DNA from 2 places in the Cupriavidus sp. 05T42 genome. Region 1 is predicted to be linked to the other one. Evidence: predicted binding sites of a transcription regulator. Region 1 holds the regulator's gene; the other holds the start of a gene.

Evidence for each region. The regulator FliA, encoded in region 1, starts transcription of late flagellar genes. The targets are predictions, from matches to a motif close to CTAAAGTTTNNNNNNNNNNNGCCGNTA.
Region 2: AC1EJR_RS26305 (FliC/FljB family flagellin) is a predicted target of FliA. The motif match lies at 1,471-1,497, and genes of this name have one in related genera.

What each region holds. Positions count from the first base shown of each region.
Region 1 is NZ_JBFTLH010000007.1:96,251-103,119, forward strand. Features, by position in the region: gene flhA (flagellar biosynthesis protein FlhA) at 1-783, shown strand, start outside; gene flhF (flagellar biosynthesis protein FlhF) at 793-3,351, shown strand; gene AC1EJR_RS11675 (MinD/ParA family ATP-binding protein) at 3,364-4,167, shown strand; gene AC1EJR_RS11680 (RNA polymerase sigma factor FliA) at 4,277-4,993, shown strand; gene AC1EJR_RS11685 (flagellar protein FlhE) at 4,993-5,445, shown strand; gene AC1EJR_RS11690 (tripartite tricarboxylate transporter substrate-binding protein) at 5,472-6,428, opposite strand; gene AC1EJR_RS11695 (TauD/TfdA family dioxygenase) at 6,478-6,869, opposite strand, start outside.
Region 2 is NZ_JBFTLH010000034.1:3,196-7,462, forward strand. Features, by position in the region: gene AC1EJR_RS26300 (flagellar protein FlaG) at 1-55, opposite strand, end outside; gene AC1EJR_RS26305 (FliC/FljB family flagellin) at 183-1,373, opposite strand; gene AC1EJR_RS26310 (RNA chaperone Hfq) at 1,611-1,931, opposite strand; gene AC1EJR_RS26315 (hypothetical protein) at 2,048-2,269, shown strand; gene AC1EJR_RS26320 (methyl-accepting chemotaxis protein) at 2,851-4,267, shown strand, end outside.

The sequences.
Region 1 (6,869 bases):
CCGGGCCAGTGGATGGCCATCAACCCCGGCCAGGTCAGCGGCACGCTGCCGGGCCCGGTCACGCGCGACCCCGCTTTCGGCCTGCCGGCGGTGTGGATCGACGCCAGCCTCAAGGAGCAGGCGCAGGCCTACGGCTACACCGTGGTCGATGCCAGCACCGTGGTGGCCACCCACCTGAACCACCTGATCCAGATGCACGCCTCCGAGCTGCTGGGGCGCCAGGAAGTGCAGTCGCTGCTGGACCGCATCGCCAAGGAATCGCCGAAGCTGACCGAAGACCTCGTGCCGAAGACGATCTCGCTGACCGGCCTGCAGAAGGTGCTGCAGAACCTGCTGGACGAAGGTGTGCCGATCCGCGACATGCGCACGATCCTCGACGTGGTGGCCGAGCACGCCACCAAGGTCAGCGAGCCTACCGAACTCACGGCGCTGGTGCGCGTGGCGCTGGGCCGGGCCATCACGCAGCAGCTGTTCCCGAACAATGCTGACCTGCAGGTCATCAGCCTCGACGCCGGCCTGGAACGCGTGCTGACGCAGGCGCTGGCCAACGGCGGCGGCATCGAGCCGGGCCTGGCCGATGCGCTGCTCCAGCAGGCGCAGGGCGCGGTCGGCCGCCAGGAGCAGATGGGTCTCGACCCCGTGCTGCTGGTGCCGTCCCCGCTGCGGCCGCTGATGGCGCGCTTCCTGCGCCGTACGCTGCCCCAACTGAAGGTGCTGTCGCATGCCGAAGTCCCGGACAACCGCAACATCCGCATTACCGCAATGATCGGCGGCGCGGCGTAAGGAACGAACATGAGCGTGGCGAAGTTTGTGGCGGCCAATGGCCGCGAAGCGATGCGCAAGGTGCGCGAGGCCATGGGCCCCGACGCCGTGGTGCTGTCCAACCGGGCCATCGAGGGCGGCGTGGAAATTGTGGCGATGCGCGATGCGGACCTGGGCGCCGTCAGCGCCACGGCGCAGCCGTACGCGCCATCCGCGCCATCCGCGTCATCGGCGTCATCGGCATCGATGCTGTCGATGAGCCCGATGGCGCCGCTGTCTTCGATGCCCCCGTCGTCCTCGATGTCTCAGTTCGCACCGGCCCCGATCGCACAGATGCCGTCGATGATGACCGCCGACGCGTCCGACCCGGCCGCGCTGGGGGACCTGCGCGGCGAGCTGGCCTCGATGCGCAGCATGCTGGAGCGCCAGTTCGCCGGCCTGGCCAACACGCCCGCCGGCGTGGCCGCTGGCGACCCGCTACGCGAGTCGCTGTTCGAATGGCTCGTCAACGCCGGCTTCTCGGGCCAGCTTTCGCGCACGTTGCTCGCCCACCTGCCAGTCGGCACGGACCGTCCGGCCGCGATGGCCTGGATCCGCCAGGAACTGGCCCGCAAGGTGCCGGTGCTGGCCGATGAGGACACGCTGTTCGCGCAGGGCGGCGTGCTCGCGCTGATCGGCCCGACCGGCGTCGGCAAGACCACCACCACCGCCAAGCTGGCCGCGCGCTTCGTGCTCCGCCACGGCCCGGGCAAGCTCGCGCTGCTGACCACCGACCGCTTCCGGATCGGCGCGCACGAACAACTGCGTATCTATGGCGACATCCTCGGCGTGCCCGTGCATGCCGTGAAGGACGCCGCCGACCTGCGGTTCGCGCTGTCGGCCATGAAGGACAAGCACCTCGTCATCATCGACACGGTGGGCATGAGCCAGCGCGACCGCAGCCTGTCCGACCAGATCTCGATGCTGGCCGGCGTGCAGGCCCCGATGCAGCGTGTGCTGCTGCTCAACGGCGCCGCGCACGGCGACACGCTCAATGAAGTCGTGCACGCCTACCGCAACGACACCGCTGGCGACGCCGCCGGTATCGACGGCTGCATCATCAGCAAGCTGGACGAAGCCACCCACCTGGGCTCGGTGCTCGACGTGGTGATCCGCCACCGCCTGCCCGTGTTCTACGCCTCCACCGGCCAGCGCGTGCCGGAGCACCTCGAACTGGCTCAAGCCGATGCCCTGGTCGAACGTGCCTTCCTGACGCCGCGCCGTGGCTCGCTGTTCGCCGATGCCGATGTGGCGCGGCGCCAGGCCAGCGCCGCCGAGCCAGCCCAGACCGAGCGTGCCGGCGCCGACGATGTGCTGCGCTCGCTGACCGACAGCGCCAACGCCGTGGGCGTGTGCGTGGAGGAACTCAACGGCGCGCAGTACGGCTTCGACGTGGCCCGCTCGCTGTGGCAGCAACGCGGCGCCGGTGCGCCGGCGCTGCGCCAGATGGCCCAGCAGGTGCGCCTGTCGATGTGCCGCGACGCCAGCCGCACGTGCGACCGCTACGTGCTCGCTGTGACCGGCACCGCCTCGCAGACCGTGCCGGGTCGCCGCGCCCCGCAACTGCTGCAACAGACGCTGTGGCTGGCCGACCGTGACGGCACGCCGCTGGCCACCACGGTGGTGCCCGCCGGCCGCACGCGCCAGTCGATGGCCGAAGCCGAGGCGGAAGCCGAAGCCGCCACCGTGCGCGCCACGCTGGCCGCCGCCCGCACCGTGGTCAACCTCAATGCCTCGCTGCCGTCCGCCGCCACGCTGGCGCGCTGGCAGCAACTGGGCGAACGCTGGGTGGCCGGCACGCGCAAGACCACGCGCGTGATTGCCGACGGCGCCGCCAACAAGCTCGACACCATTGCCGATACGCTGACCTTCCTCGCCATCGGCGACACCACCTGCCGCGACCGCGACGCCGTGCACTGGCTCGGCCACTGCATGGTGCGCGTGCCCGAAGGCCAGGTGCGCGCCGCCGCCCGTGGCCGTGGCCAGGGGGCCGGCGCCGAGGCCGGCACCGAGGCTTGCCTCGCGGTGTCCCGGCTGGTCGATCGAGAAACCGGCGACATGCTGTCCGTGGACTACGTGCTGTGCGACCCGGCGCTGGCCGACGTGGCCGCCCAGGTGGCCCGCTGGGCTCAGTGGACGCACCACGCGGAAGAGCAGTTCCGCACGCTGCGCCATGCGATGGAGCACTTCGCGCAGGGCAGCGAGGGCAACGGTGCGGGCGACGACGACACGCTCGGCACGCTGGTCTCGGTGCAGCTCGGCCTGACCGCGCTGCGCCTGCAACACAACCCGACGCCGACGGCGCCCGCGTTCCTGTCGCGCCTGGCTGGCCGCGCCACCGCCCGCGTCAATGCGCCGGTGTCCGGCGCCGTGCTCAACGAAGGCATGGGCCGCCTGCTGGCGCTGCTGGACGTGCTCGAGAACTACCCGGGCCGCAACGTGGCTTCGGCCCCGGCCCCGGCATTCGACGACACGCCCGACTCGGCGCGCCAGGCGATGGACGCCCTTGGTGCCAGTGCCGCCCGTCAACTGGCCCCCGCAGGAGAGTAAGCCTTGAACCTGATGGGCTCCGACCAGGCGGAAAGCCTGCGCCGCATGCTGGCACCGCGCGTCACCCGGCGTATCGCCGTGGTGGGCTGCGAGGCCGGCGCCGGTGCCACCACCGTGGCGCTCGGGCTGGCCAACGCGCTCGCCATGCAGGGCGAACGTGTGCTGCTGGCCGATGAAGACCGCGCCGCCGCGCGCGCCACCCGGCTTGCCGGCGCGGCGCCGAAGGCCACGCTGGCCGATGTGCTGGGCGGCCGGATGCCGTTCGACGCGGCGGCGGGCACCCGTGCCGCCAGCGGCGTGGCCGTGCTGCCGGCCGGCAACGTGCCCGCCGGCGCGCAGATCGACKACCGCGCCTTGCCGGGCATCCGCACGGTGCTGGTCGATGCGCAGTCGAGCGAGTCCGGCGCGCTGTCGCCCATGGCCGGCGCGGCGCACAACTTCGTGATCGTGATGCGGCCCGAGGCCACGTCGATCACCGCCGCCTACGCCTGCATCAAGCGGCTGCACCATGAATTTGCATGCCGTCACTTCCAGCTGATCGTCAATATGGCGGACAAGGAAGCGACGGTGATGGCCCTCTCGCGCAACCTGGCCCGCACGGCGAGCCAGTACCTGGGCGTGGAGGCAAGCCTGGCGGGCTACCTGCCGCTGGATCCGCTGGTGGCCCGTGCGCTGCAGCTGGGCCGCTGCGTCGTGGAGGCCTATCCGGCCGCCGCGGCCACCGGCGCGCTGCGCCACGTGGCCAGCGGCATCGGGGCATGGCCGCTGCGCCAGGAAGCAGTCTCTCCGGGGATGGCCGCGGCCGTTCCCGCCTGATACCAGAACAAGAAGTCGCAACAACCGGACCGACACTCAGCCAGCCAGTCCGCCCCGCAAGGAATGTGGGGCGCTGGCACCGAACCAAGTTATTACCGAGAATTCCACCATGTATACGATTCAGGGAAAGCTCGAACAGGCAGACGTGGTCAAGTCACATGCGCCGCTGGTGCGACGGATCGCGTTGCAACTGGCGGCCAAGCTGCCTGCCAGTGTCCAGATCGACGACCTGATCCAGGCCGGCATGATCGGCCTGCTCGACGCTGCCAAGCGCTATGAAGACAACCACGGCGCCCGCTTCGAGACCTACGCGAGCCAGCGCATCCGAGGCGCGATGCTCGACGAGGTGCGCGCCAACGACTKGCAGTCGCGCAGCCTGCGCCAGTTCACGCGCAAGATCGAGCGCACCCAGCGCAGCCTCGAACAGAAGCTCGGCCGCACGCCGATCGACTCCGAGGTGGCCARGGAACTCGATATGGCGCTCGACGAATACCAGGAGCTGCTCAACGAGGTCTACGGCTGCCAGCTGCTGCACTACGAGGACTTCGAGCGCTCCGGCGAGGAAGACTTCCTGGACCGCCATCTCGGCGTGACCGACGACGGCAACCCGCTGACGGTGCTGATGGAGTCCGGCATGCGCGAGGCGCTGATCCGCGCCATCGACAAGCTGCCCGAGCGGGAAAAGCTGGTGCTGTCGCTGTGCTACGACCAGGAACTGAACCTGCGCGAGATTGGCGCGGTGCTGGAAGTGACCGAGTCACGCGTGTGCCAGATCCGCAGCCAGGCGATTACCCGCCTGCGCAACCAGCTGCGGGGTTTGCTGTAATGCGTGCCTGGCTGTCGATGACGGTGGCCGCGCTCTGCGGCTTCCTGCCGGCGATCCTGTCGGCGCAGGGCTTGACGAAGGCAACGCTCGAAATCGGCCCGTCGCGCCATGCCTGGACTGGCTCGGCGGTGGGCCCGATGATTGCGAACCGGGGCCAGCGCGCGCTGTCCGCGCCGATCGTGCCGKGCGGGGTGCTGCCGCAGTCGGCTGGCGTCATCACCGCGGTGCGCTGGCGTTACAGCTTCACGCGCGTGCCGCCGCCGGACCTGCAGGCCTACCTCTGCAATGCCGACCGCTGCGTGATGCTGCCGGGTGCCGAGGGCAAGACCAACGCCTTCGTTGGCGACGATGCCAGCAAGGGCTTCGTATTCGCCTTCCGCGTGCCGGGCAACGGCGGCCTGGCGCCGTCGCTGCAAGGGCGCAGCAACGAGGTGACGGTCAGCTTCCGCTAACCGTCCCGGGCTTTACATCTGCCGCCTCACGCCACGCGTGTGTGCGTGACGGCCACCACCTTCGCCCATCGCGCGATTTCCGCCTGCAGGAACTGCGCGAACTGGGCGGCGCTATTCCCCACTGGTACCAGACCTTCCCCCTGCAAGCGCTTGCGCATGGCCGGCGCCGCCACGGCCGCGCGGGCTGCCGTCTCCAGTTCCCGCACCATGTCCGGCGGCATGCCGGCCGGGCCGAGCAGGCCGTACCACGAGCTGTAGTCGAAGCCCGGCACGAGATCGGCAATCGGGGCGAGGTTCGGGAACGCCGCCAGCCGCTGCGGGCTGCTCACGCCGAGCCCCTTGAGCTTGCCGGCCACAAGCAGCGGCTGCACCGTGGCCACGTTGCCGAGCAGCAGGTCGGCCTGGCTGCCCACCACATCGGCCACAGCCGGGCCGGCGCCCTTGTACGGCACGCTGACGATGTCGATGCCGGCCTCGTGCTTGAGCATCTCCCCCGCCAGATGGTTGGCGCTGCCCACGCCGGCCACGGCGATGCTCAGCTTGCCCGGCTTCGACTTCGCCAGCGCCACCAGTTCGCGCAGGTTGCTGACGCCAAGGTCCGGGCGCGACACCAGGATCAGCGGCGAACTGGCGATCAGCGAGATCGGCGTGAAGTCCTTGATGGCGTCGAATGGCTTTTTCTCGAACAGCGCCGGATTGATCGCGTGGCTGGTGTAGCTCAGCAGCAGCGTGCCGCCATCGGGGTCCGCCTTGGCCACGGCGATGGCGGCGATATTGCCGGCCGCGCCGCCCCGGTTTTCGACGATGAAGGGATGCTTGAGCCGCTGCTCCAGCTCGGCCGACAGGGAGCGCGCGACGATGTCGGTGCCGCCGCCCGGCGTGGCGCCGACGAGGACTTTCGTGACGGCCGGCGCCGCCCGCGCCAGACCCGGGGGCAGGATCAGCGCCGCCGACAGCAGCGCGAGGAAATCGCGTCGTTCCATGGTTGTCTCCGTATTTATCTTTGTATTTTTTGTGGGGCGATGCTGGCGCCTAGGCCGTGGCGGGCTGGGCGGCTGGCGCCCACGGCATCAGCGGCATGCCCAGTGCGGCGGCCTGGCGGCGCTCGTAGGCGTCGAACTCGGCACTGCGCGCGCTGCCGCGCAGGCCACCCCGCACCGCACCCGCGCGGACGTCGGTGAAGTAGTCGGCCCACTCGTCCGGTAGCGGCTGGGCGCCCGGTACGGCCAGCCAGAGCCGCAGCAGGTGGCGCTTGCGGTCGAACTCCTCGTAGTCCTCGAAATTCGTGCGCGAATGCACGGTGACATAGTTGTTCAGCAGTTGCAGGTCGCCCTGTTCAAGCTGCATCGAGAAGCACAGGCTCGGGTCGGTCAGTAGCGCGTCCAGTTCGTCGAGGGCCGCTTCCTGGGCCGCCGTCAGGCGCG
Region 2 (4,267 bases), on a different contig from region 1:
CGGTGTCGGCGGGAATGCGGGCCGCCGGAGTGGAAACGGGATTGGGAGTTGCCATGGTTTGCTCCGTCCGGTGAGGCGAGGGGTTCTGCTCGGTTGAAACGCTTTGCAGGCAGTGGGCTGCCTGCAAAACATTCCGGCAAAAAAGCCGGGCCTTGCGGCCCGGCCTTCTTGCGGTGCGGCGATTAACGCAGCAGCGACAGCACGTTTTGCGTGGTCTGGTTCGCTTGCGACAGCACCGAGGTACCAGCTTGTTGCAGGATCTGCGCGCGGGTCATGTTCGACACTTCCGTTGCGTAGTCAGCGTCTTCGATGCGCGAACGCGAAGCCGACAGGTTGTTCACCGTCGTGCTCAGGTTGTTGATCGTCGACTCGAAGCGGTTTTGCACAGCACCCAGGCTCGAACGCAGGCTGTCAACCGAAGCCAGTGCGGAGTCCAGCGTCTTCAGCGGGTCAACCGTGGCAGCTTGTTGGAAGTCCGAAGCTTGCAGCGAAGCGCCCTTGATCGTGAAGCCGGCGGTGGAACCCGACACCGAAGCGTCGCTCGGCTTGACGGCGATGTACATCGTCGTCGAGGTAGCCGTACCGTTGCCAGCCAGGCCCTTCGAGGACAGAGCGGCGTCGTCGGCGGCGGTCAGGCCGGTCATGCTCACTTGCACGAACCAGTTGCCCTTCGAATCCGTCACGACGGATTGCGAGTTGATGGCTGCCGAGGTGTTCAGGCCCAGAGCGCGCTGGATGTCAGCGGCGGCGATGCCGGTTGCCGAAGCAGCCGTCACCGGGGTAGCGGAACCCAGAGCCGTTTGAGCGGCGGCGGAACCGATCGAAGCCGTGGCACCTTGCGGGCCGGCAACGCTGAAACCAGCGACGCCCAGGGTCTTCGAGGTGATTTCCTTCAGGGCGATCGAGATGGTTTCGCTGTCGTTGGCGCCAACCTGGATCGACATGTTCTGGTCCTTGGCCAGAACCTTGACACCGTTGAACTGGGTCTGAGCCGACACGCGGTCGATTTCCGACAGACGTTGCTTGATTTCGTCCTGGATCGACTTCAGGTCCGAACCCGAGTTCGTACCGTTGGCGGCTTCCACCGACAGTTCACGGATACGTTGCAGGTTGTTGTTGACTTCGCTCAGGGCGCCTTCGGTCGTTTGCRCGATCGAGATACCGTCGTTGGCGTTACGCGAAGCTTGCGTCAGGCCCTTGATGTTGGCGGTGAAGCGGTTGGCGATGGCTTGACCAGCAGCATCGTCCTTGGCGCTGTTGATGCGCAGGCCCGACGACAGGCGCTGGATCGCGGTGTTCAGCGACGATTGCGACGTGTTCAGGTTGCTCTGCGTTTGCAGCGACAGAATGTTGGTGTTGATGACTTGCGCCATGGTACGACTCCTATATGCAATGTTTTAGGCATTCCGGCGGGTGCCGTAACGTTGGCTGCCTGCGTTGCAGGGCGTAGAGTGCCTCCGTTGCAAGGGTTATCGACAGGGCGGTAGGAGACTTTAGAGTGATCTTTGCGAGAGTTTGCGGGCGCTGCCCGGAACCCCCGGCGTTATTGCGGATGGCGKCCGGYCCGGGGAATGGGCGGGGCGCCGCCGKCGCAGGCCGGCCTGGCGGCGTCAGCGGCGCTTGCGGGTGCGCGGTATATATAGACGCACAAAATCCGGCGACGCCTCGGCGTCCAGCACCGCTGCGTCGGCTTCCGGCGCGTGCGCCGGCGTCACCACGGTAATGGCGCGCTTGTAGACCACCGTGGGCATGGGATCCTCGCCCGTTTTGCCCAGCAGAATCATGTAATTGTCCGAGGCCAGCACGATCCCGGTCAGCCGCGTGCCATTCGAGAGGTGCACGATGACGGTATTGCGGCTGGCGCTGTGGGCCGCAAAGTGCAGATGCTGCAACTTTCGGCTGGGACGGGGAACCTTTTTTTCCTGCTTCACAACTTCTCCGGAAGAGCCCGCGAGGGTTCTGGCGGCGGTCAACGGTCCGAGGACCAGGCGCATGGATCGAGGTCGCACTAAAAGTGACGGATGGCGCGCCCTGATCCCGGCGAGATATGAAACATTCGCTCTCGGAGCCGGGGCAGGGGCTCACCTTCATCACGTTAACGGGCGCGCACACCGAACGGTTGAATGGCGCCATCCGGCCGAGCAATTCGGCCGGCCTTGCGAGGAGAGAAGGGGAATACTTCAGCCGGGAGGGTAACAAAGTTTTACAAGTGTTGACAAAGTTGGCCCGCGAACAATGCCTAGAGGTAAAGCTCTATTTATTTTATTGATGCAGTCGGTGTGATTGAAGTAGCACCTTCGTGGTCGGCGCCTGACAGAAAAGCAACGTTTGGGTCGCAATCCGCTCGCACTAAAGCTTTCTGGGACGCTGCCGATAACTGCCGATATGCCCGAATGTGCGGCATGGCATGACATGGAACGCGAAAGTGCTCAATTCGTTACAGCCGCCATCAGGGCATTCCCTGATAGAAGCCTCATTTACACCTCATGTAAGCAGGTTTATATTCCGGGGTTCGGACCGGTTTACCCCCGGTCTTTCACAGCAGTCCTGAAAGCCTACGAGCACCCCGCGCGTGGGCTTCTTTTTTTTGCCCTCGTCGTTTCGTCGCGGTCTGTTGCCGCAGTGGCCGTGATCGGCCGGGCCGGAGTGCCCGGAACAGATTAGACGCCAGTCGTTGACGCGGCAATTTGACGAACTGCCGGCACTTTTCCCCCTATTTCGATTTTCCGCTCAAGAAGCGCACCGGCCTGCCCGATAGCGCTGATGGCGACACCCGGATTCCGGTGGACGCTAGACGTACATCCAACATCGAAAAAGAGAGAAAGGTACGCTGAGATGGGCTTGCGAAACATGGGTATCGGGGCACGACTGTCCCTGGCATTCTGTGCGGTGGTGTTGCTGCTGGCGGCCGTAGCGGCCGTGGGCGTGACGGCGCTGCGCGGGATGAACGATGCGATGCACCAGGCGGTGGAGCAGCGCCTGCTGCGCGTCATCGACCTGAACCACGTGAAGGAAGGGGCGCTGCAGATCGGTGTGCTGGTGCGCGACGCCACGCTGACCGAGGATCCGGCGCTGGCCGCCCAGAACATCGACAAGGTGAACAAGCTGCGCGACGAGATGCGCGCCAGCCTGGAAACCCTGGCCAAGATCATCGAGGCCAGTGGCCGGGCCGAGTCCAAGGCCATGTTCGAGCAGCTCAACCAGACCCGGACCACCTACAACGGCCAGCTCGACCTCGTCATGCAACAACTGCGCGGTGGCGACTTCAATAGCGCCCGCGCCGGCCTGATCGTGACGCTGCCGGCGGCGCAGGGCGCCTATTTCGACAAACTCGACGAAGCCGCCGCGTCTGGCCGGAAGATGGCCATCGACGCCGTGGCCGAGGCTTCCGACCACTATGTCTTTGCCCGCAACCTGCTGATCGGCCTGGCGGCCGCCGCCGCCGCGATCGCCGCGCTGCTGGGCCTGGCCATCACCCGCTCGGTGACGCGGCCCGCCGGCCAGGCGCTGGACGCCGCCGAGGCGCTCGCCCAGGGCCGCCTGGGCCACGCCATCGCCGTGCGCACCCAGGATGAGATGGGCCGCATGCTTGGCGCGATGGAACGCGCCTTCGGCCAGCTTGGCGTGCTGGTACGCGGCATCCAGCAGGCCGCCGGCTCGATCGACACGGCAGCGCGCGAGATTTCCAGTGGCAATACCGATCTCTCCCAGCGGACCGAGCAGCAGGCGGCCTCGCTCGAGGAGACCGCCGCCTCGATGGAGGAATTGACCTCCACGGTGCGCCAGAACGCCGAGAACGCCCGCCAGGCCAACCAGCTGGCGGTCAACGCCTCGGATGTGGCCACGGAAGGCGGCCGGGTGGTGCGCAGCGTGGTCGACACCATGGATGGCATCTCGAAATCCTCCGCACGCGTGGCCGAGATCATCAGCGTGATCGAGGGCATCGCCTTCCAGACCAACATCCTTGCGCTGAACGCGGCTGTGGAAGCGGCCCGCGCCGGCGAGCAGGGCCGGGGCTTCAGCGTGGTGGCGGCCGAGGTGCGCAGCCTGGCGCAGCGCTCGTCGTCGGCAGCCAAGGAGATCGGCGAACTGATCAACAGCTCGGTGCGCCAGGTGCAGGACGGCGCCAAGCAGGTGGAAGTGGCCGGAAAGACCATGGACGACATCGTCGGCGCCGTGCGTCGTGTGACCGACATCATGGGCGAGATCAGCGCGGCCAGCGAGGAGCAGACCGCCGGCATCGAGCAGGTCAGCCTGGCGATTACCC